Regions from separate parts of the Rhizobium sp. CFBP 8752 genome, predicted to be linked through region 2. Evidence: predicted binding sites of a transcription regulator. Region 2 holds the regulator's gene; each other region holds the start of a gene.
The links. The regulator PhoB, encoded in region 2, activates phosphate uptake and scavenging genes when phosphate is short. The targets are predictions, from matches to a motif close to TGTCATNNANCTGTCAT.
Positions count from the first base shown of each region.

Region 1 (4,852 bases), on a different contig from region 2:
TGCTCGGCGCATGGCAACGACCACGCCAAGCCCGGCGAACACGCAGTGATCGCGGCAGGATTGCTGTTCTTCTGGTCGGTCGGCGCCACGTTCGGACCGCTGCTTGCCGCAGCACTGCTGGAATTCTATGGCCCGCGCGCATTCTTCCTCTACACGTCCTTCATCTTCGCCGGGTTCGCGATCTACACGCTGCGCCGGATGCAGGTGCGGGCACCGGTGCCGCCGCAGCAGCGGAGTTCGCGCTTCCGGGCCCTCCTGCGCACGTCGGCCTATTTCAACCGGCTTGCAGACCCTGCGGACCGTGGTGGCGACAAGGACAGGGACGCTGACGGCAACAACAGGAAATAGCCGGCTGCTGCGGGGAAAGGCTGGCCGTTTGTCTTGACATCTGCGGCGGGAAGGGAAAGGAAGGTTGACCACCTGCACGTGAATGAGACGATGATCGAAACAACAATTGCCCTTCAGGAAGCCTGCGAAAAGCTGGCTCAGTCAGACTTCATCACCATCGATACGGAGTTCTTGAGAGAGACGACCTTCTGGCCGGAACTCTGCCTGATCCAGATGGCAAGCCCGACAGTCGAAGTTCTCGTCGATCCGCTGGCAAAAGGGCTCGACCTCAAGCCCTTCTTCGAGCTGATGGCGAATACGGCGGTGACCAAGGTGTTTCACGCCGCGCGCCAGGATATCGAGATCATCCATCATCTCGGCAATCTCGTGCCGCATCCGATCTTCGATACGCAGGTCGCCGCCATGGTCTGCGGCTTCGGCGACAGCGTCTCCTACGACCAGCTGGTCAACCGCATCAAGGGCGTGCAGATCGACAAGTCGTCGCGCTTTACCGACTGGAGCCGCCGGCCGCTGTCGGAAAAGCAGCTCGACTATGCGCTGGCCGACGTCACCCATCTGCGCGACGTTTATCTGTCTCTGAAAGAACAGCTGGAACGTGAAGGCCGTGCCCTCTGGCTGACGGAGGAAATGGCGGTTCTCGAGAGCGCGTCGACCTATGACCTGCATCCCGACGATGCCTGGCTTCGTCTGAAGTCGCGTCTGCGGAAGCCGAGCGAGTTGGCAATCCTGAAATTCGTCGCCGCATGGCGCGAACGTGAGGCGCGCAGCCGCAACGTACCGCGCTCGCGCGTGCTCAAGGACGACGCGATTTACGAGATTGCCCAGCAGCAGCCGAAGGATACCGAAGCGCTCGGACGTCTGCGCACCGTGCCGAAAGGCTGGGAGCGCTCGTCCTCGGGCGCCGCAATCGTCGAGGCTGTCAATACGGCGCTGGCGCTGCCGAAGACCGAGATGCCGCATGCGCCGAAGCATGTTCACCTGCCGGAAGGCACGGGCGCTGCCGTCGAACTCTTGAAGGTTCTGCTGAAGCTCATTTCCGACAAGCAGGGCGTTGCCGCCAAGGTGCTTGCCAATACCGACGATCTGGAAAAGATTGCTGCCGAAGGCGAGTTGGCCGAAGTGGCCGCCCTTTCCGGCTGGCGTCGCGAACTGTTCGGCGACACGGCGCTCAAGCTGATCCAAGGCGGCGTGGCGCTGCGCTTCGTCAACAAGAAGGTCGAGGCGGTCGAGCTGTAAGGCTCGTCCTCACCGTCTCCAAGCACAAAAGGGATCGGCCACCGGAGATCGTGGTGCGATCCCTTTTCGCTTTAATCCCAGCCATTTCCTGCGTTTCTGCCCTGCTCAGCGATGCTGCTGATGGGTGCTTTAGCGTGTCAAGAAACAGACGTAAAACCTTCATCCAAGCGTCAAGCGATCATCACCTCACCGTCATGCGTGCCGCCTATCGACGTCGCGTGTTCTTCTCAATCGAACAGGTGATTTGATGACCAAGACCTTTTTAGCCTCCGTCTTCGTAAGTGCCCTCCTCGCCGGCACGGCATTGGCCGACGACCGCGAATTTCCGGCAAAGCTCACAGGCCAGGCAATCCTGCCAGCCAATACGGTAGCCGCTTCCCCATCCGATGTTCCTGAATTTCTCAAGACATCTGGCAAGTTCACGACGCCAGACCGCAAGCGTACGGAAAAGCTTGGCTCGATCGACGGCAAGGACGGTGTTCGCGTCACCGACGTCAAGCTGCCGTTCAACGGTCAGCCGATCCAGGGCTTTTCCGGGATCAAGGCCATGGCCGACGGCACGTTCTGGACGCTGTCCGACAACGGCTTCGGCTCGAAGGCCAATTCCTCCGACGCGATGCTGTTCCTGCACCAGGTGAAGTTCGACTGGGCGACCAACAAGGTCGATGTCGTCAAGAACATCTTCCTGTCTGACCCTAACAAGATCGCCCCCTTCCCGATCGCCATGGAAGGCAGCGACAAGCGCTACCTAACCGGCGCCGATTTCGACATCGAATCGATCCAGCCGGTCGCAGACGGTTTTTGGCTCGGCGAGGAATTCGGGCCTTACCTCATCAAGGTCGACATGCTCGGCCAGCTGACTGACGTCGTTGCCACCACCGTCGACGGCAAGAAAGTCACCTCGCCCGATAACCCGACGCTGTCCATGCCGGCCAACCCCGCCGCCAAGATGCCGGTCTTCAACCTGAAGCGTTCGGGTGGCTATGAAGGCATGGCACTATCGAAGGATGGGCAGAAGCTGTACGGCCTGCTGGAAGGCCCGCTCTTCCTCGACGACGGCAAGGTCGAACAGGCCGATGGCCGCACCGCGCTGCGCGTCATCGAATTCGACATCGCTTCGAAAAGCTGGACCGGTCGTTCCTGGCTCTATCCGCTGTCTGAAAAGGGTGTCGCGATCGGCGATTTCAACATGCTGGACGCCACGACCGCACTCGTCATCGAACGCGACAACGGCGCCGGCACCAAGGACAAGGCCTGCACCGATCCGAAGCAGCCGAAGCCGGATTGCTTCGATGCACCGGCCGAGTTGAAGCGCGTCTACAAGATCGAGATGACCGACGCCAATGTCGGCGCTGCCGTCCGCAAGATCGGCTATATCGACCTTCTGAACATCAAGGACCCCGACAACAAGAAGAAGGCTGGCTCGAAGGACGGCATCTACGACATGCCGTTCGTGACGATCGAGAATGTCGACCAGATCGACGCGACACACCTGATCATCGGCAATGACAACAACCTGCCCTTCTCGGCCGGTCGCGCCGTCAACAAGGCTGACGACAACGAGTTCAGCCTGATCGAAGCCGCCGAGTTCCTCAACGCGAAGTAAAGCAGTGAGGCGGTAATCGGCAGGCCTCTAGAGCCCGGACATCACCACGACGAAACCGAAAAGGGTATCTGCATCGGCAGGTACCCTTTTCGACTCCATGACACTTCGAACCTGGACGTATTAAAGCTCAGGTATCGCCCGGATCTACCATTTCAGGACGTCGTTAAGCGATGATGGCGCTTTCAAGCTTCTGTTCAAGTTCGTCGAAGGATCATTGAGCTGACGGACGATGTCGCTCTTTTGCGACGAGGAAAGATTGCTCCCCGACTGCCGCAGGATCAGGATCTGGTTATTGGCCACACCCTGATCTGTCGTATCCTTGGCAGCGTTTACGCTCAGCTCCACGGCCCGCGGATCCTGCAGGCGGTACAGAAAATCTGCTGCCTGGTAGCGAATGGTCTTGTCCGGATCTGCGGCCGCCTGGATCAGCAACGGAAAATCCTCAGCGGCCAACTTTTGCGACAGAGACGACGCCAGATTGGGGTCGGAGCGGATCATTTCTGCCAGGGCATAGACCACGCCGAGCTTGACGCGGTAATCGTCCGGCGATGCGTGCAGCGCAGACAGCATCATGGGCACTGCGACAACTCCGGCAGAGACCAGAAAGTCGCGGGAATTGCGCCTCAGGAACGTATCGTCGTTCCGCAGGCCGGCAAGCGCCTTCTGAATTTGGTCGACCGATGCTTCCGGCCGAACCGCCGCCTGAGCGAACGCGCTCAGATCCCACCATGCACCCGTCGTGCTGCCGCTAACCTCCGCTGTCGGCCCAGGTGAAAGCGTATCCAGTTCGGACAGGAGAACCAGCGAGCCGTTCTTGACCTTCCGCGCATTGTAGTCGAAGCGCCACTGGACCGGCCGGCCTTCGGCGAAAATTGCCCGGATTTTCTGGGCATCGCCGATAAGCTCGAAATACTCTTTGCCAGCTTCCTTTTCGATTGTATCGACCTGCATCCGCATCTGCGTGCTTTGCAGCGATGTACCGAGGCCAAGAAACTTGATCCGTCGGACCATGGCATCCTTGTAGATGTAGAGCGGCTCGTCATCGATTATGCGGATATCGGCGACATGCGAGAAGTCGCCGCTGATCTCGCCTTTAAACAGCGCCGGCGTGCCAGGCGGCGTAAATTGCTGGAGCATCAGAAACAGAACGACTGCCATGGCGCCGGCCCCGGTCACCGACCAGCCGGCCCAGTTCCCTGCAACCTTTGCACCGAACGCCGCAAGCACCAGCCCGAAACCGACGCAGATGGTCAGCGAGGAGGCGGTCTGGCTGCGTCCCAAGAGAAGGATCGCAGTACCCAGCAGCACGAGAAAGAGCCCGACGGCCACGCCGGCAACAAAGTATTTTTCCGGAAAATTGTTCTCGGCCGCCAGCGCGTTATTGGCCCCACGGTCCGCATGATTGTTCGCGCCTTGATCTGCCACTGCCATGTTCGAGCCCCCCTCGAAGCCAACACCAACATAAGGCATGCCTGTTCAACCGAAGATAAGCCGAAGCCCGCTCGGTTGCAACCGTCTAGATCTGATGCATCTGTTCTCGCAACAGCTGCTATTCGAACACGAAGGCGAGCTTCTTGCCGGTCAGCTTGGCAAGCTGCTGCAGCCGACCTTCCAGCCGCTCGCCCGCGAAGTTGCGGTAAGCGTGCGGCACGACGAATTCCA
Region 1 is NZ_JACYUZ010000001.1:2,087,967-2,092,818, forward strand. It holds gene IFT59_RS10070 (MFS transporter) at 1-348, shown strand, start outside; gene rnd (ribonuclease D) at 439-1,584, shown strand; gene IFT59_RS10080 (esterase-like activity of phytase family protein) at 1,832-3,190, shown strand; gene IFT59_RS10085 (HEAT repeat domain-containing protein) at 3,335-4,621, opposite strand; gene ppx (exopolyphosphatase) at 4,740-4,852, opposite strand, start outside.
Region 1: a site for PhoB is predicted at 1,742-1,758, ahead of IFT59_RS10080 (esterase-like activity of phytase family protein). Genes of this name have one in related genera too.

Region 2 (4,852 bases):
TGGCTACGACAAGTTGTTCCCGCTGCCGGAATGGAAGACCCAGGAAGCCGCCTGACCATCAGAGTTTCGGACGGTGCAATACGCCAGTCCGATGGAAGCCTGAATTTGTCAGCAAACCCGATCTCTCCGGCGCGCGTGATCCGCAGAGCCCGGGTTTCCTCTCGGCGGCTGATCCAGCCGACGCCAAGAGCGCGGTCCAGCAGCGCCGCACCCATTTGTCCCGCCAGATGCGGCCGTCGCTCGCTCCAATCGAGGCATGTCCGGCAGAGCGGGCGTTTCGAACGGGTCAGCTGGTCGAGATCGATCCCGAAATCACAAAAGAAACGCCGGCCTTCATCGGTGATCAGGCCGGCTCCATCGCCGAGCAGCAGATAGCCGTTGCCGGTCAGGGAGTCGGCGAGCGCGATGGCGAGACGGCCGGCCATGTGGTCGTAACAGGTGCGGACTAGCCGTAACGCCTCGTCTTTCGGGCCGACAGGATGATGGCGCTTCGGCCCATCCGCGGCGACTGCCATCAACGCGTGGATCGCGTGCGCGACTTCCGGAGAGGCAAGTCGGTAATAGCGGTGCCTGCCCTGCTTCTCGACCTCGATCAGGCGAGCCTGCGCCAGTTTGCCGAGATGGCCGCTGGTGGTCTGCGCGGTGACGCCGGCGTGGCGTGCCAGTTCGCCTGCCGTCAGCGCCTGTCCGCCCATCAGCGCGGACAGCATGTTGGCGCGCGCGACATCGCCGATCAGGCTTGCAACCTCCGCAATCGTGTTTCCTGAAACCATATTGGACATGATCCGGTTCTAGCACCGGAAAACTTTGCCGTCAGCGGTCAACGGTTCGGCCGTCGCCGAAGCATTTCTTTTCCTCTCTCCGCTAAGAGGGGCGGAGATTGCATGGATGGGGATAGGAACTGGAATGGCGGACACTAAAACAAGCATGGCAACGGATCTGTTGCTGCTCCTCACGCTCGCGACGCTTTGGGGCGCGTCCTACACGCTGATCAAAGTCGGTGTGGAGACGATTTCGCCTGTCACCTTTATTGCCGTCAGAACACTGGTCGCCGGGCTCATTCTCGCTGCGGCACTACGCCTTCGCGGATTGAAGCTGCCGACCGACCGGCAGACCTGGAAGCTTTTCACGGTTCAGGCCTGCCTCAACAGCGCGGTCCCCTTCACCCTGATTGCCTGGGCCGAACAGACGACCGATGCGGGCCTTGCCACCATTTTGAGTTCCACGACACCGATCTTCGCGTTTCTGCTGACGGCGCTGATCACGCGCCATGAAAGCGTCTCTGCGGCCAAGCTGTTTGGAGTTGCCGCAGGCATTGTCGGCATATGCCTGATCGTCGGCATTGAGGCGCTTGCCGGCTCGGGCGAGAACCTCTGGGCTCAACTCGCCATCGTGGCGGCGACGATCTGCTATGCGGCGGCTGCCATCTTCGGCAAGAATTTTAAGGGATTGGACCCGATGATGCCCGCCGCGGGATCGCTGATTGCAGGCGCGGCCATCCTCATTCCCGTGAGCCTCGTGGTCGACAGACCCTGGACGCTGACTCCCAGCACCGATTCCATGCTCGCCCTGTTGGCGCTCGCGGTATTTTCGACGGCGCTCGCCTTCGTCATCTATTTCCGGCTCGTGCAGACGCTCGGCTCCGTCGGCACGACGGCGCAGGCCTATCTGCGGGTGCCGATCGGCGTTGGCATCGGTGTCGTGTTTCTCGGCGAAACGCTTGCCTCGACAGCCTGGCTCGGCCTGGCCTGCGTGGTGGCCGGTGTCATTGCCATGACGCTGCCGGCTAGGAGACGCGGTGCTCAGGCTTCCATCGAGTAGCCGGCACCGCGGACCGTGCGGATGACGTCCTGCATGTTGGAGAAGTTGAGTGCCTTCCGCAGGCGCCCCACATGCACGTCGACGGTGCGTTCGTCGACATAGATGTCATGGCCCCAGACGCCGTCGAGCAACTGCGAGCGCGAAAAGACGCGGCTGGGCGACGCCATCAGGAATTCCAGAAGTCTAAACTCTGTCGGCCCGAGGCGAACTTCGCGGCTCTTGCGGTGAACGCGATGGGTTTCGCGATCGAGTTCGATATCGCCGCATTTGAGGACGCTCGAAAGGACCTCCGGTCGGGCACGGCGCAGCATCGCCTTGACGCGGGCCATCAGTTCCGGCGTCGAGAAAGGCTTGACCACATAGTCGTCTGCGCCGGTGGCAAGCCCGCGAACGCGCTCGCTTTCTTCGCCGCGCGCCGTCAGCATGATGATCGGCAGGCGTTCCGTCTCCGGCCGCATACGCAGGCGACGGCAGAGTTCGATGCCTGAAACGCCCGGCAGCATCCAGTCGAGAATGAGAAGATCCGGAACGCGCTCCTGAAGCCTGATTTCCGCTTCGTCACCGCGAAGCACGGTATCGACCTCGTAACCCTCGGCCTCCAGGTTATACCGAAGGAGGACGCTGAGGGCCTCTTCGTCTTCCACGACTGCGATCTTCGGCTGCATTCCGACTTGCTCCGTCACTCGTCCCGAACTGCACTTAGATCCGCCAGATCCGCTCGCGCTGCTTCAGGTCATTGGTTTTGGCAGTTATCGTCCCGAAACCGGCAGGCGATTTCGGGAGAGCTGCATCATGTCCCGGCGGAGCCGAGCATGTTGGACGTATCGTCCTTCGGACGTTCGCCCTCCGGCTGTGCGCCGGTCGCGATGTAGTAGATGGTCTCGGCGATATTGGTCGCGTGGTCGCCGATGCGCTCGATGTTCTTGGCGCAGAACAGGAGATGGGTGCAGGTGGTGATGTTGCGCGGATCCTCCATCATGTAGGTGAGGAGTTCGCGGAACAGCGAGGTGTACATCGCGTCAATCTCTTCATCGCGCTGGCGGATGATTTCGGCTTTTTCCGCGGAGCGGTTGGCGAAGACATCAAGAACGTCCTTGAGCTGCACCAGCGCCAGTTCGGAAAGATGCTCCAGACCACGGGCGAGCTTGCGCGGGACGCCTGTTCCCTGCACGGCGAGCACGCGCTTGGCGGTGTTCTTACCAAGGTCGCCGACGCGTTCCAGGTCAGCTGCAATGCGCAGCGTGCCGATGATTTCGCGAAGGTCGGCCGCCATCGGCTGGCGCTTGGCGATGGTGACGATCGCCTTGTCCTGGATATCGCGCTCGGCATGGTCGAGAATGACGTCGTCCGAGATGACCTTCTGGGCCAGCGCCGAGTCGGAGTTGACGAGCGCACGCACGGCGTCACCGCACATCTGCTCCGCCAGGCCGCCCATTTCGGAGATCCGGCGGTTCAGGTATTTCAGTTCCTCGTCATAGGCCGAGAGAATATGGGTCGAAACCATGTGTCTGATCCTTGATGTCTGCAGTTGCGGCTGACGGGCTCTGCGCCCGCATCAGCCGAAGCGGCCCATGATGTAATCCTGGGTGCGCTGGTCATCCGGATTGGTGAACATCTTGTCGGTATCGTTTTCCTCGACCAGGTGGCCGAGATGGAACATTGCCGTGCGCTGTGAAACGCGGGCCGCCTGCTGCATCGAGTGGGTGACGATCACGATCGTGTAGTTGGCGCGCAGTTCGTGGATCAGTTCCTCGACCTTGGCCGTGGCGATGGGGTCGAGTGCCGAGCACGGCTCGTCCATCAGAATGACTTCAGGCGAAACGGCGATCGCACGGGCGATGCAAAGGCGCTGCTGCTGACCGCCGGAAAGGCCGGTACCGCCTTCATGCAGGCGATCCTTGACTTCTGCCCAGAGGCCGGCGCGCTGCAGGCTTGCCTCGACGATCGCGTCCATTTCCGTCTTGCCGCGGGCAAGACCGTGGATGCGGGGACCGTAGGCAATGTTCTCGTAGATCGACTTCGGGAACGGGTTCGGCTTTTGGAACACCATGCCGACCCGGGCACGCAGCTCCACGACGTCGATTTCCTTGTCGTAGATATCGTCGCCGTCGAGCGTGATCTTGCCGGTGACGCGGCAACCCTCGATCGTGTCGTTCATGCGGTTCATCGTGCGCAGGAAGGTGGACTTGCCGCAGCCAGACGGACCGATCAAAGCAGTGACGGTATTTTGGCGGACATTCAGGTTCACGTCATAAAGAGCGCGCTTGTCACCGTAATAAACGGAGACATCCTTGCCGATCATCTTATATGCAACGTCGTTCATTTTCTTGTCCAGCGCCTTCTCAACTGCAGCTTCTGACATCATGTTCATTGCTTCCCCCTTCCTCTACCAACGCCGTTCGAAGCGGCGTCGCAAGAGAATTGCGCCAACATTCATCAAGATCAGGAACAGGAGCAGGATCATGATCGCTCCCGAGGTTCGTTCAACGAAGGCGCGTTCCGCCTCGTTAGCCCACATGTAGATCTGTACCGGCAGCGCTGTCGACGGATCCATCGGCGTGGTCGGATAGTTCGCCACGAAGGCGACCATGCCGATCAAGAGGAGCGGCGCGGTTTCGCCAAGGGCGTGCGCGAGGCCGATGATCGTACCGGTCAGGATACCGGGCATGGCAAGCGGCAGGACATGGTGGAAGATGGTCTGCATCTTCGAGGCACCGAGCCCGAGCGCTGCAGCACGGATCGACGGTGGCACTGCTTTCAGTGCCGCGCGGGTGGCGATGATAATGGTCGGAAGCGTCATCAGCGTCAGCACCAGGCCGCCGACCAGCGAGGCCGAGCGCGGCAGGCCCATGAAGTTGATGAAGACCGCGAGACCCAACAGACCGTAGACGATCGACGGGACCGCTGCGAGATTGTTGATGTTGACCTCGATCAGGTCGGTGAACCGGTTCTTCGGGGCAAACTCTTCAAGATAGATCGAGGCTGCGACGCCGATCGGCAGCGACAGGACGAGCACGATCAGCATCATGTA
Region 2 is NZ_JACYUZ010000003.1:126,386-131,237, forward strand. It holds gene IFT59_RS16550 (PACE efflux transporter) at 1-55, shown strand, start outside; gene IFT59_RS16555 (ArsR/SmtB family transcription factor) at 1-782, opposite strand, end outside; gene IFT59_RS16560 (DMT family transporter) at 907-1,821, shown strand; gene phoB (phosphate regulon transcriptional regulator PhoB) at 1,803-2,486, opposite strand; gene phoU (phosphate signaling complex protein PhoU) at 2,612-3,325, opposite strand; gene pstB (phosphate ABC transporter ATP-binding protein PstB) at 3,377-4,192, opposite strand; gene pstA (phosphate ABC transporter permease PstA) at 4,208-4,852, opposite strand, start outside.

Region 3 (4,852 bases), on a different contig from region 2:
CCGAAATCCGTGGTCACCGCCGCACCTACATCGGCTCGATGCCCGGCAAGGTCATCCAGTCGATGAAGAAGGCGAAGAAGTCCAACCCGCTCTTCCTGCTCGACGAAATCGACAAGATGGGCTCGGACTTCCGCGGAGATCCGTCGTCGGCCCTGCTCGAAGTGCTCGATCCGGCGCAGAACTCGACCTTCATGGACCACTACCTCGAGGTCGAATACGATCTGTCCGACGTGATGTTCATCACCACGGCGAACACGCTGAACATCCCAGGTCCCCTGATGGACCGCATGGAAGTGATCCGCATCGCCGGGTACACCGAGGATGAGAAGCGCGAGATTGCAAAGCGTCACCTTCTGCCGAAGGCTATCCGGGACCATGCGCTGCAGCCGAAGGAATTCTCGGTGTCGGACGATGCCCTGATGGCGATCAGCCAGCAGTACACGCGTGAAGCCGGCGTTCGCTCCTTCGAGCGCGAGCTGATGAAGCTCGCCCGCAAGGCCGTGACCGAGATCATCAAGGGCAAGACGAAGTCGGTTGCGGTTACCGCTGCCAACATCTCGGATTACCTTGGCGTTCCGCGTTTCCGTCACGGCGAAGCCGAAGGTGAGGATCAGGTCGGCGTCGTCACGGGTCTTGCCTGGACAGAAGTCGGCGGTGAGCTTCTCACCATCGAAGGCGTCATGATGCCGGGCAAGGGTCGCATGACCGTCACCGGCAACCTCAAGGACGTGATGAAGGAATCGATTTCGGCTGCGGCATCCTATGTCCGCTCCCGTGCCGTCGATTTCGGCATCGAGCCGCCGCGCTTCGACAAGTCGGATATCCACGTGCACGTGCCGGAAGGTGCGACGCCGAAGGACGGTCCGTCGGCCGGTGTCGGCATGGCAACCGCGATCGTTTCGATCATGACCGGCATTCCTGTTCGCAAGGATGTCGCCATGACCGGCGAAATCACGTTGCGCGGCCGGGTGCTGCCGATCGGTGGTCTCAAGGAAAAACTCCTTGCGGCTCTGCGCGGCAACATCAAGGTTGTGCTGATCCCGGAAGAGAACGCGAAGGACCTCGCGGACATTCCGGACAACGTGAAAAACGGCATGGAGATCATCCCGGTGTCGCGTATGGGCGAGGTGATCAAGCACGCTTTGGTTCGTCTTCCCGAACCGATCGAGTGGGATGGCACGGTGGAGACACCGGTCATAGCGACAGTTGACGGTGCCGACGACTCGTCGACAACGATCGCTCACTAAGCGGTGCCTTGAAGCCGCCATGAACTGATAAAAAAGCCGGCGAAAGCCGGCTTTTTTTGTGAAAAATGCCCAAGACCCCTTGTTTTTCAGGCTTTTTCGGAGCCTTTGGGTTGCCAAGTGCCGACGCAAAACTATTGTCGGCGCCGACCAAATGAGTCGTTCCAAAACCGTTGAAAGGGTGGAAATATGAACAAGACCGAACTGGTGTCCGCAGTGGCCGAAAAAGCCGGCCTCTCCAAGGCTGATGCCGCCTCTGCAGTCGATGCCGTTTTCGAGACTGTCCAGGCCGAACTGAAGAATGGTGGCGACATCCGCCTCGCTGGCTTCGGCAGCTTCTCCGTTTCGCGTCGCGAAGCATCCAAGGGCCGCAACCCGTCCACGGGCGCTGAAGTCGATATCCCGGCTCGCAACGTTCCGAAGTTCTCGGCCGGCAAGGGTCTCAAGGAAGCTGTTAACAGCTGATCGAAAGCATCTGGCGGCCTGCCGCCGGGATGCAAAGCGTTGAGAAGGCCCGGTGAAAACCGGGCCTTTTTCGTTGAACAGAAAGCGTGTTCGAGCCTTATCCGCAGGTCCGTTCTTTCTGCGTCCAAAAGTGTCATCCGCCTGTCATGACAGTGCAGCACAAGCCGAGTGTAGTTTCACGGAGGCTTCCCATGACATTCTCGACACGCGCCGCTTTGACCGCGCTCCTCCTCGGCTCCGTTGCAGCTCCTGCCGGCGCCGAGCAAGTCTTCAACCGCATTGCATCCTTCCCGGTCGCCCAGAACCTGCCCAAGGGCGAGGACAAGGCGACCTCGTCGGAAATTATCACGGCCACCGCCGACGGCAACACACTCATCTATTCCGATGCGCCTGGCGGCACGATCGGCTTTATCGACATCACCGACGCGAAGGCCCCTAAGGCAGGCGGATCGGTCAAGATCGACGGCGAGCCGAACTCGGTCGCCGCAATCGGTGCGAAGGTTCTCGTCACCATCGATCGGACCAAGGACCTCACCAAGCCCGCAGGCCAGCTCGGGGTGGTCGATATCGCCTCCCGGAAACTCGAGGCCACCTGCGATCTCGGCGGCCAGCCGGACTCGGTTGTCATCTCGCCGGATGGCACGTTTGCGGCCATTGCCATCGAGAACCAGCGCGACGAAAAGCTAAACGACGGCGCTCTGCCACAGCTGCCGGCCGGCGAATTGCAGATTGTCACCCTGAACAACGGCGTGCCCGTCTGCGACAGCATCCGTCACGTCGACCTGACGGGACTGTCTACCGTCGCCCCTGAGGATCCCGAGCCGGAATTCGTCAACATCAACGCCAACGGCGAAATCGTCGTGACGCTGCAGGAAAACAATCACATCGTCATCGTCGACAGCAAGACCGCAAAGGTCACCGCCCATTTCACGGCCGGCACGGTTGATCTCGATGGCGTTGACACCAAGACCGACGGCGCACTGACCTTCTCCAGCAAGCTCACGGCCATTCCCCGCGAACCGGATGCGGTGAAGTGGCTCGGTACCGATCGTTTCGTTGTCGCCAACGAAGGTGACTACAAGGGCGGGTCGCGCGGCTTCACCATTTTCGACCGCACCGGCAAGGTTCTCTATGACGCCGGCACGTCGCTCGAATATGCCGTAGCCCGCGTCGGTCACTTCCCGGAAAAACGTGCCAAGAACAAGGGCATCGAGCCGGAAGGCCTGGAAGCTGCGACCTTCAACGGTCAGAAGTATTTCTTTGTCCTGTCGGAACGCGGTTCGATGATCGCGGTCTACAAGGATACCGGTGCGGAGCCGGAACTGGTGCAGCTTCTGCCATCCGGCATCTCGCCTGAAGGTGCTGTCGCCATTCCCGGCCGCAACCTGCTTGCCTCCGCCAACGAAGCCGATCTCGGCGAAGACGGCGGTGCCCGCTCGCATGTCATGATCTACGAGCTTAGCGAAGGCGAAAAGGCCTATCCGATGCTGGTCTCCAAGGATATCGACGGCAAGCCGCTCGGCTGGGGTGCCATGTCGGGCCTCGTCGGGGATGCGGAAAAGGACGGCATTCTCTATGCAGTCAGCGATAGCGTCTATGCCATGCAGCCCTCGATCTTCACCATCGACGCCACCAAGAAGCCGGCGGAAATCACCAGCGTGGTGCGTGTGACCCGCAACGGTCAGCCGGCCCAGAAGCTCGATATCGAAGGTATCGCGCTCGACGGCAAGGGCGGCTTCTGGCTCGCTTCCGAAGGCGACAGTGCCAAGTTCGTCGGTCACGGCATCTACAACGTCAGCGCCAAGGGTGAGATCAAGTCCGAGATCGCGCTGCCGGCAGAACTTCTGGCAGGTGAAACCCGCTTCGGTCTCGAAGGCATCACCACAACGGGTTCGGGCGACGACCTGACACTCTGGATGGCAATCCAGCGCGAATGGAAGGACGATCCGAAGGGCCAGGTGAAGCTTCTGTCCTACAAGCCGAAGTCCAAGGAATGGGCCGCCGTTCGCTACCCGCTCGAAAAGACCGAAAAAGGCTGGGTCGGCCTGTCGGAAATCACCGCCCGCGGTGACTACCTCTACATCATCGAGCGCGACAACCTGATCGGCGACAACGCAAAGCTCAAGAAGCTCTACCGTGTGGCAATCGCCGATCTGAAGCCCGCAAAGCTTGGCGGAGAGCTGCCGCTCGTCACCAAGCAGGAAGTTCACGACTTCCTCTCCGACCTCAAGAACGCTACCAACGGCTATGTGGTCGACAAGCTCGAAGGTTTCGCCTTCGACAAGTCGGGCAAGGCCTTCGCCATCACCGACAATGACGGCGTCGACGACAGTTCCGGCGAAACGCTGTTCTTCCCGGTTGAGATCAAGGCGACCAACTAAACCGTTCATCAACAGGAAAAGGCCGGGTGTTTCCGCACCCGGCCTTTTTTATTGCCGATGCGTGACTTAAGTCTGTCGTTCCTGATGTGTTCCAGCAGCCGAGTCGATGACCTCATTCCGCTTCATCCATGCCGCCGATCTGCATCTAGGCAGTCCCTTTCAGGGGCTGGCGCTGAAGGATGCCGAGCTTGCCGATATCTTCATCGAGGCAAGCCGCAAGGCGTTCTCGGGCTTGGTGGACGAGGCGGTGGAGCGCAAGGTCGACTTCTTTATCGTTGCGGGCGATGTCTACGACGGCGACTGGAAAGACAACAAGATCGGCCTGTTCTTCAACCGCGAAATTGCCCGGCTGGAACGCGCCGGCATTCCGGTCTTTCTTCTGAAGGGCAATCACGACGCCGAAAGCGTCATCACCAAGACAATTACGCTGCCGAAGAATGTCAGCGAATTCCCGACCGCAAAGCCCGGAACGTTCAAGCTGGATCACCTGAAGGTTGCGCTGCACGGCCAGGGTTTTGCCGAGCGCTCCGCCAACGAAAACCTGGCGCTTGCCTATCCGAAGCCGGAACCGGGCTGGTTCAACATTGGCGTGCTGCACACCTCGCTGACCGGCCGCGAGCCGCACGCAGCCTACGCGCCCTGTTCCGTCGAAGACCTGCGATCGCGTGGCTACGATTACTGGGCGCTCGGCCATGTCCACGATTTCGAAATCGTTGCCGAAGACCCGCTGGTCGTGTTCCCCGGCAACCTTCAGGGGCGGTC
Region 3 is NZ_JACYUZ010000001.1:2,027,013-2,031,864, reverse strand. It holds gene lon (endopeptidase La) at 1-1,247, shown strand, start outside; gene hupB (DNA-binding protein HupB) at 1,434-1,709, shown strand; gene IFT59_RS09785 (esterase-like activity of phytase family protein) at 1,901-4,090, shown strand; gene IFT59_RS09780 (metallophosphoesterase family protein) at 4,197-4,852, shown strand, end outside.
Region 3: a site for PhoB is predicted at 1,841-1,857, ahead of IFT59_RS09785 (esterase-like activity of phytase family protein). Genes of this name have one in related genera too.

Region 4 (4,852 bases), on a different contig from region 2:
GTAGCGATCGACCCAGGCCTTTGCAGCATGGTGATCGACGACCAGAATTTCGTCGGGCAGGTAGAGAACCATGTCGCGCTGGTCTTCCGGCCGCTGCATGGACAGCTTGATCGCATCGAACTGGAACGCAAGATCGTAGCCGAAAGCCCCGAACAGACCGATTGCCGAATCCGCATCCGAATGGAAGAGATCGACAATGGCTCTCAGCGCGGTAAACACCGTCGGCATCTTCGAGCGCTCTTCCTCGGTAAAGACGCGAGACGGCTGATTGACGGTCAGATCCAGACGGCGGTCGGTGCGCTCACCAAGCGTCAGGTCGGAAATTGTCGCAAGCTTGTCGGCGATAAACGACAGAAGCACTTCGCCGCGACCGTTATAGGCCTCGATCCACATCGCCCGGCCGTTGCAGGTAATGCCGAGCGGCGGATCGGCGATCGCCGTATCCCAGCGGGTATAGCGCCCCGGATATTCGTAGTTCGACGAGAACACCGCGCCGCGGCGCTCGTCCAGCCGGTCGACATAAGACGAGATCGCGGTAGCATATTCGGCCGGCCTGCGGGCGCGGCTGACGCTGATTCCGCCCTTGGTCTCGTAGGTCTCGGACCCGTCGTCGTGAATGATCGTCGCCATGTCTGCCTCTTGAAATCCCTGTTGATCTGCCCGGGTCTCAGGAGCGGCCAATAAAAAAGCCGCCTCGGTAATCGGGCGGCTTGGTCATAGTCTTGTCGATGGACATGACTGGTCAAGGCCGCGTCAGCGTGCCCACCACCAGTTACCGTTGTTGCCCATCGAAATCATCATGGAGCGAATTGTTAGCGCGGCGCCGGCAAACGCGCAAGTGGATTTATTTGGCCACAATGCGACCAAAACAGGGTCATCCGCGTTGCGTCTCGGAAACATGGGAAAGGACGACCGAAGGATGAAGCATACTCTATGCCTTCTCGCTTTAAGCACTTCGCTGGCAATGAGCGCACCACTGACACTGGGTGCAGCGCCTCTGCCCGCCCGCCCAGCACCGCAAGGCTCGACGCCGAACGTTGTCGAAATCAACATCATCGACCAGTTCATGCGCGATGCCGGACGCACCCGCAAACAGTCTACGCGCAAATCCTCGTCCGGCAAAAACCAGTCGACCCGCCCCGCACAGGGTGCCCAGAACCAGAGCCGAGCCGCGATCCCCGCCGCCCCCGCCCTCGCTATCGTTCCGCTTCCCATGGCAAAGCCGGGTGGTGAACCCGTGCCCGAGGCAACCGCGGCAACAGCCGCTGCTACACCTGAGGTCGCCGCAAAGCCCGTCGAAGCAACGCCCGAGAACCCGCCCGAAACCCCTGCGGAGAAGCCGGCAGAGCGCCCCGCAGAGCCACCCGTCCCGGCTCCCGAACAGACCCAGAGCCCGGAACAGACCGGTAAAGCTCCGGAAGAAACCATACCCACCCCCACTCCCAAGCCGGAAGAACCAGCAGAGCAAAAGCCCGCTGCAGCGAGCGACGACGGCAAGACTGATCCTGCCAAACCGGACACTGCCAAGCTAGACGACAAGGCACCGCAGGACAAGGCTGCTGATGACAAAACTCCGGCCGATAAGCCTGCGGACGAAAAGCAGGAACAGGCCGAGACCCCGCCGCCGCCTCCGCCTCTCGTCGAGGAAGACGCCGCAGAACTGAAAGCCTGCCTTGCAGACCTCGGTGCCATCGGCGCCAAGTTTGAATCCGTCAAACCGATCGACGACGGCAATGGCTGCGGCATCAAGCAGCCGATCGAGGTGGCGCAGGTTCTACCCGGCGTCGATCTCGGCGGCGCCACCATGCGCTGCAAGACGGCGCTGACAATGGCCCACTGGCTCAAGGATACGGTGCAGCCAGCGCTCAACATCGCCATGCCAGGCCGCAAGATTACCGGCCTCGTTCCCGGCTCCACCTACCAGTGCCGCCTCAGAAACAGCGCCTCGACCGGCAAGATCTCCGAGCACGGTCGCGGCAACGCCTTCGATGTCGCCGCCTTCAAGCTCGACAATGGCGAGAAGGTCGTGATGAAGCGCCGGGAGGACGATCATACGCTGGAGGGTGCCTTCCAGATGACCGCCACCGCCGGCGCCTGCCTGCATTTCACGACGGTCCTCGCACCCGGCAGCGATGCTGCGCACGAGGATCACCTTCACCTGGATATCATCGACAGGGATGGCGGCTACCGCATCTGCGAGTAGCCGTTGAGGGCCAGGGTCAGGCCGGCGAGGAGCCGGTCAGCCGGCTTTCCTGGGTGCCGATCGTCATGGCATTGCCGCGCCATTCGAACGATCCGGAAAGCCAGCTCCTGATCCAGATTGCCGGCAGCATCACGTCGCGCACCATCATCGCCGGCAGCGACAGGATCGACAGCCGCCAGCCCTTGGCCCGCGCAAGGGCCAGTTCCGGCAGGTAGGTTGCGGCAAACACCGTTGCGGCCACCGCTGCCGAATTGAGATCCAGCAGGACGGCAGCGATCAGCCCAAGCGCCAGAGGCGGCAGCGCTCCAAGCAGAATCTCCGGTGTGAAGAACAGCGGAAACGTCACCCGCCGCAGCCGGGCCCAACGCGTCTGGCGTGACCAGATTTCCTCCAGCCCTCGGCGCCCGAGCGGCTGCTCGAACGGCGCCGAGACCAGATGCACTTTCTTGCCACGCCGGTTGACGAGCTTGGTCGACGCCGCGTCCTCGGCAATCTCGGCCGCCAGCGCCTGGATGCCGCCGGCAGCATCCAGAAACGGCTTGTGCCACAGCATGCTCTTGCCCTGCGCAAAGCCGAGCCCCAGCGCCTCGCCCACATATTGCCAGCGCGCCTGCAGCGTATTCAGGAAAGCGCATTCCACTTCCGCCCAGAACCCGTCCGGACGCGATCCGATCGGCGTCGAGCATACGAGCCCGGTATCGGCCCGCCAACCGGAGACGAGGTTCTGAATATAGTCCTTGGGCATCAACACGTTGGAATCGGCAAGCACCACCCACTCGTGTCGTGCCGCATGCCAGCCCTTGGCGCAGTTGTTGAGCTTGGGATTGGCGCTGATCCGGTCATCGCCGATCAGCAGCCGCGCCGGCACCGCCGGATGCGCGGCAATCGCCGAGCGGATCTCGGCGATGATCGGATCACCCTCGTCCTGCACGCAGAAGATCAGCTCGTAATCCGGCCACTCGAGCTTGAATGCATGCGCGAGCGTCAGGCTGGAATAGGCCTCGATGCCGCGCACCGGAATGACGATCGATACACCGTCCGGCTTGATCACCGCCGGCTTGTCACTCGCTTTGTCCCGATGCGAAAGCCGCAGGCCGGCAACCGCGATGCTGAAGAGATTGATCGCCAGAAGGGCGATGGCGAGTGTCGCAAGAACAAGATCCATCCTGATGTTCCCGATGGCCGGCCCCGAATCGTCGGGTCACCGCCAGTGCCTGAAGAGTAAGGGCAAGCAGACCATTTCGGTGTGACAGACGCATGACGTTGCCCCTCACCCGCGAAGGCGAGAGGCCAAGACGATCCGGAGAAAACCCGCTGAGCAGCCTCCCTGCTTAGAACAGCCCCTCGATCAGCCCATCCGCGTTGAGATGGATCCGCTCGGCCGACGGCGCGCTGGGAAGACCCGGCATGGTCATGATCTCGCCGGTGATCGCCACGATAAAGCCGGCGCCGGCCGACAGTCGCACTTCGCGCACATGCACCACATGCCCTTCCGGAGCACCGCGCAGGTTGGGGTCGGTGGAGAACGAATACTGCGTCTTGGCGATGCAGACCGGCAGATGGCCGTAGCCAGCACTTTCCCAGGCCTTCAGCTGATCGCGCACCGGCTTTTCCGCCGTCACCTCGCCGGCATGATAGATCTTGGTGGCGACCGCCTCGATCTTTTCCATCAGCGGCATGTCGTCAGGATAGATCGGCTTGAAGGCGGCGGCACCGCTTTCGGCCAGTTCCACCACCTTGTAGGACAGTTCCTCGATCCCGGCCGAACCTTCCGCCCAGTGACGGCAAAGGATCGCCTCGGCGCCGTGATGCGAGACGTAGTCCTTGATCGCCGCCACTTCCGCATCGGTATCCGAGATGAAGTGATTGATCGCGACCACGACCGGCACACCGAACTTGCGCACGTTTGCGATGTGACGCCCAAGGTTCGAACAGCCGCGCGTCAGCGCCTCGACATTTTCGGCTCCGAGATCGTCCTTCTTCACGCCGCCATTCATCTTCAGCGCCCGGATGGTCGCGACGATCACGGCCGCATCGGGCTTCAGCCCCGCCTTGCGGCACTTGATGTCGAAGAACTTTTCGGCACCCAGATCCGCTCCGAAACCCGCTTCGGTCACCACATAGTCGCCAAGCTTCAGCGCCGTCTTCGTCGCGATCACGGAGTTGCAGCCATGGGCGATGTTGGCGAACGGCCCGCCATGCACCAGCGCCGGATTGTTTTCCAGCGTCTGCACCAGGTTCGGCTGCATCGCGTCCTTCAGAAGCACCGCCATCGCCTTGTCGGCCTTGATGTCTCTGGCATAGACCGGCGAGCGGTCGAACCGGTAGCCGATGACGATATCGCCGAGCCGCTTTTCGAGGTCGGCCAGATCCTGCGCCAGACAGAGGATCGCCATCACTTCGGATGCGACGGTAATGTCGAAGCCGCTTTCGCGGGCAAACCCGTTCGACACGCCGCCGAGCGAGGTCACGGTCTGGCGCAGCGCCCGGTCGTTCATGTCCATCACCCGCCGCCAGGTGATGCGGCGCGTGTCGATGTCGAGCGCGTTGCCCCAGTAGACATGGTTGTCGATCATCGCCGACAGGAGATTGTGCGCAGAGGTAATGGCGTGGAAGTCACCGGTGAAATGCAGGTTGATGTCTTCCATC
Region 4 is NZ_JACYUZ010000001.1:1,017,647-1,022,498, reverse strand. It holds gene IFT59_RS04905 (anthranilate synthase) at 1-630, opposite strand, end outside; gene IFT59_RS04900 (extensin-like domain-containing protein) at 920-2,203, shown strand; gene IFT59_RS04895 (ceramide glucosyltransferase) at 2,220-3,368, opposite strand; gene IFT59_RS04890 (formate--tetrahydrofolate ligase) at 3,535-4,852, opposite strand, start outside.
Region 4: a site for PhoB is predicted at 3,450-3,466, ahead of IFT59_RS04895 (ceramide glucosyltransferase). Genes of this name have one in related genera too.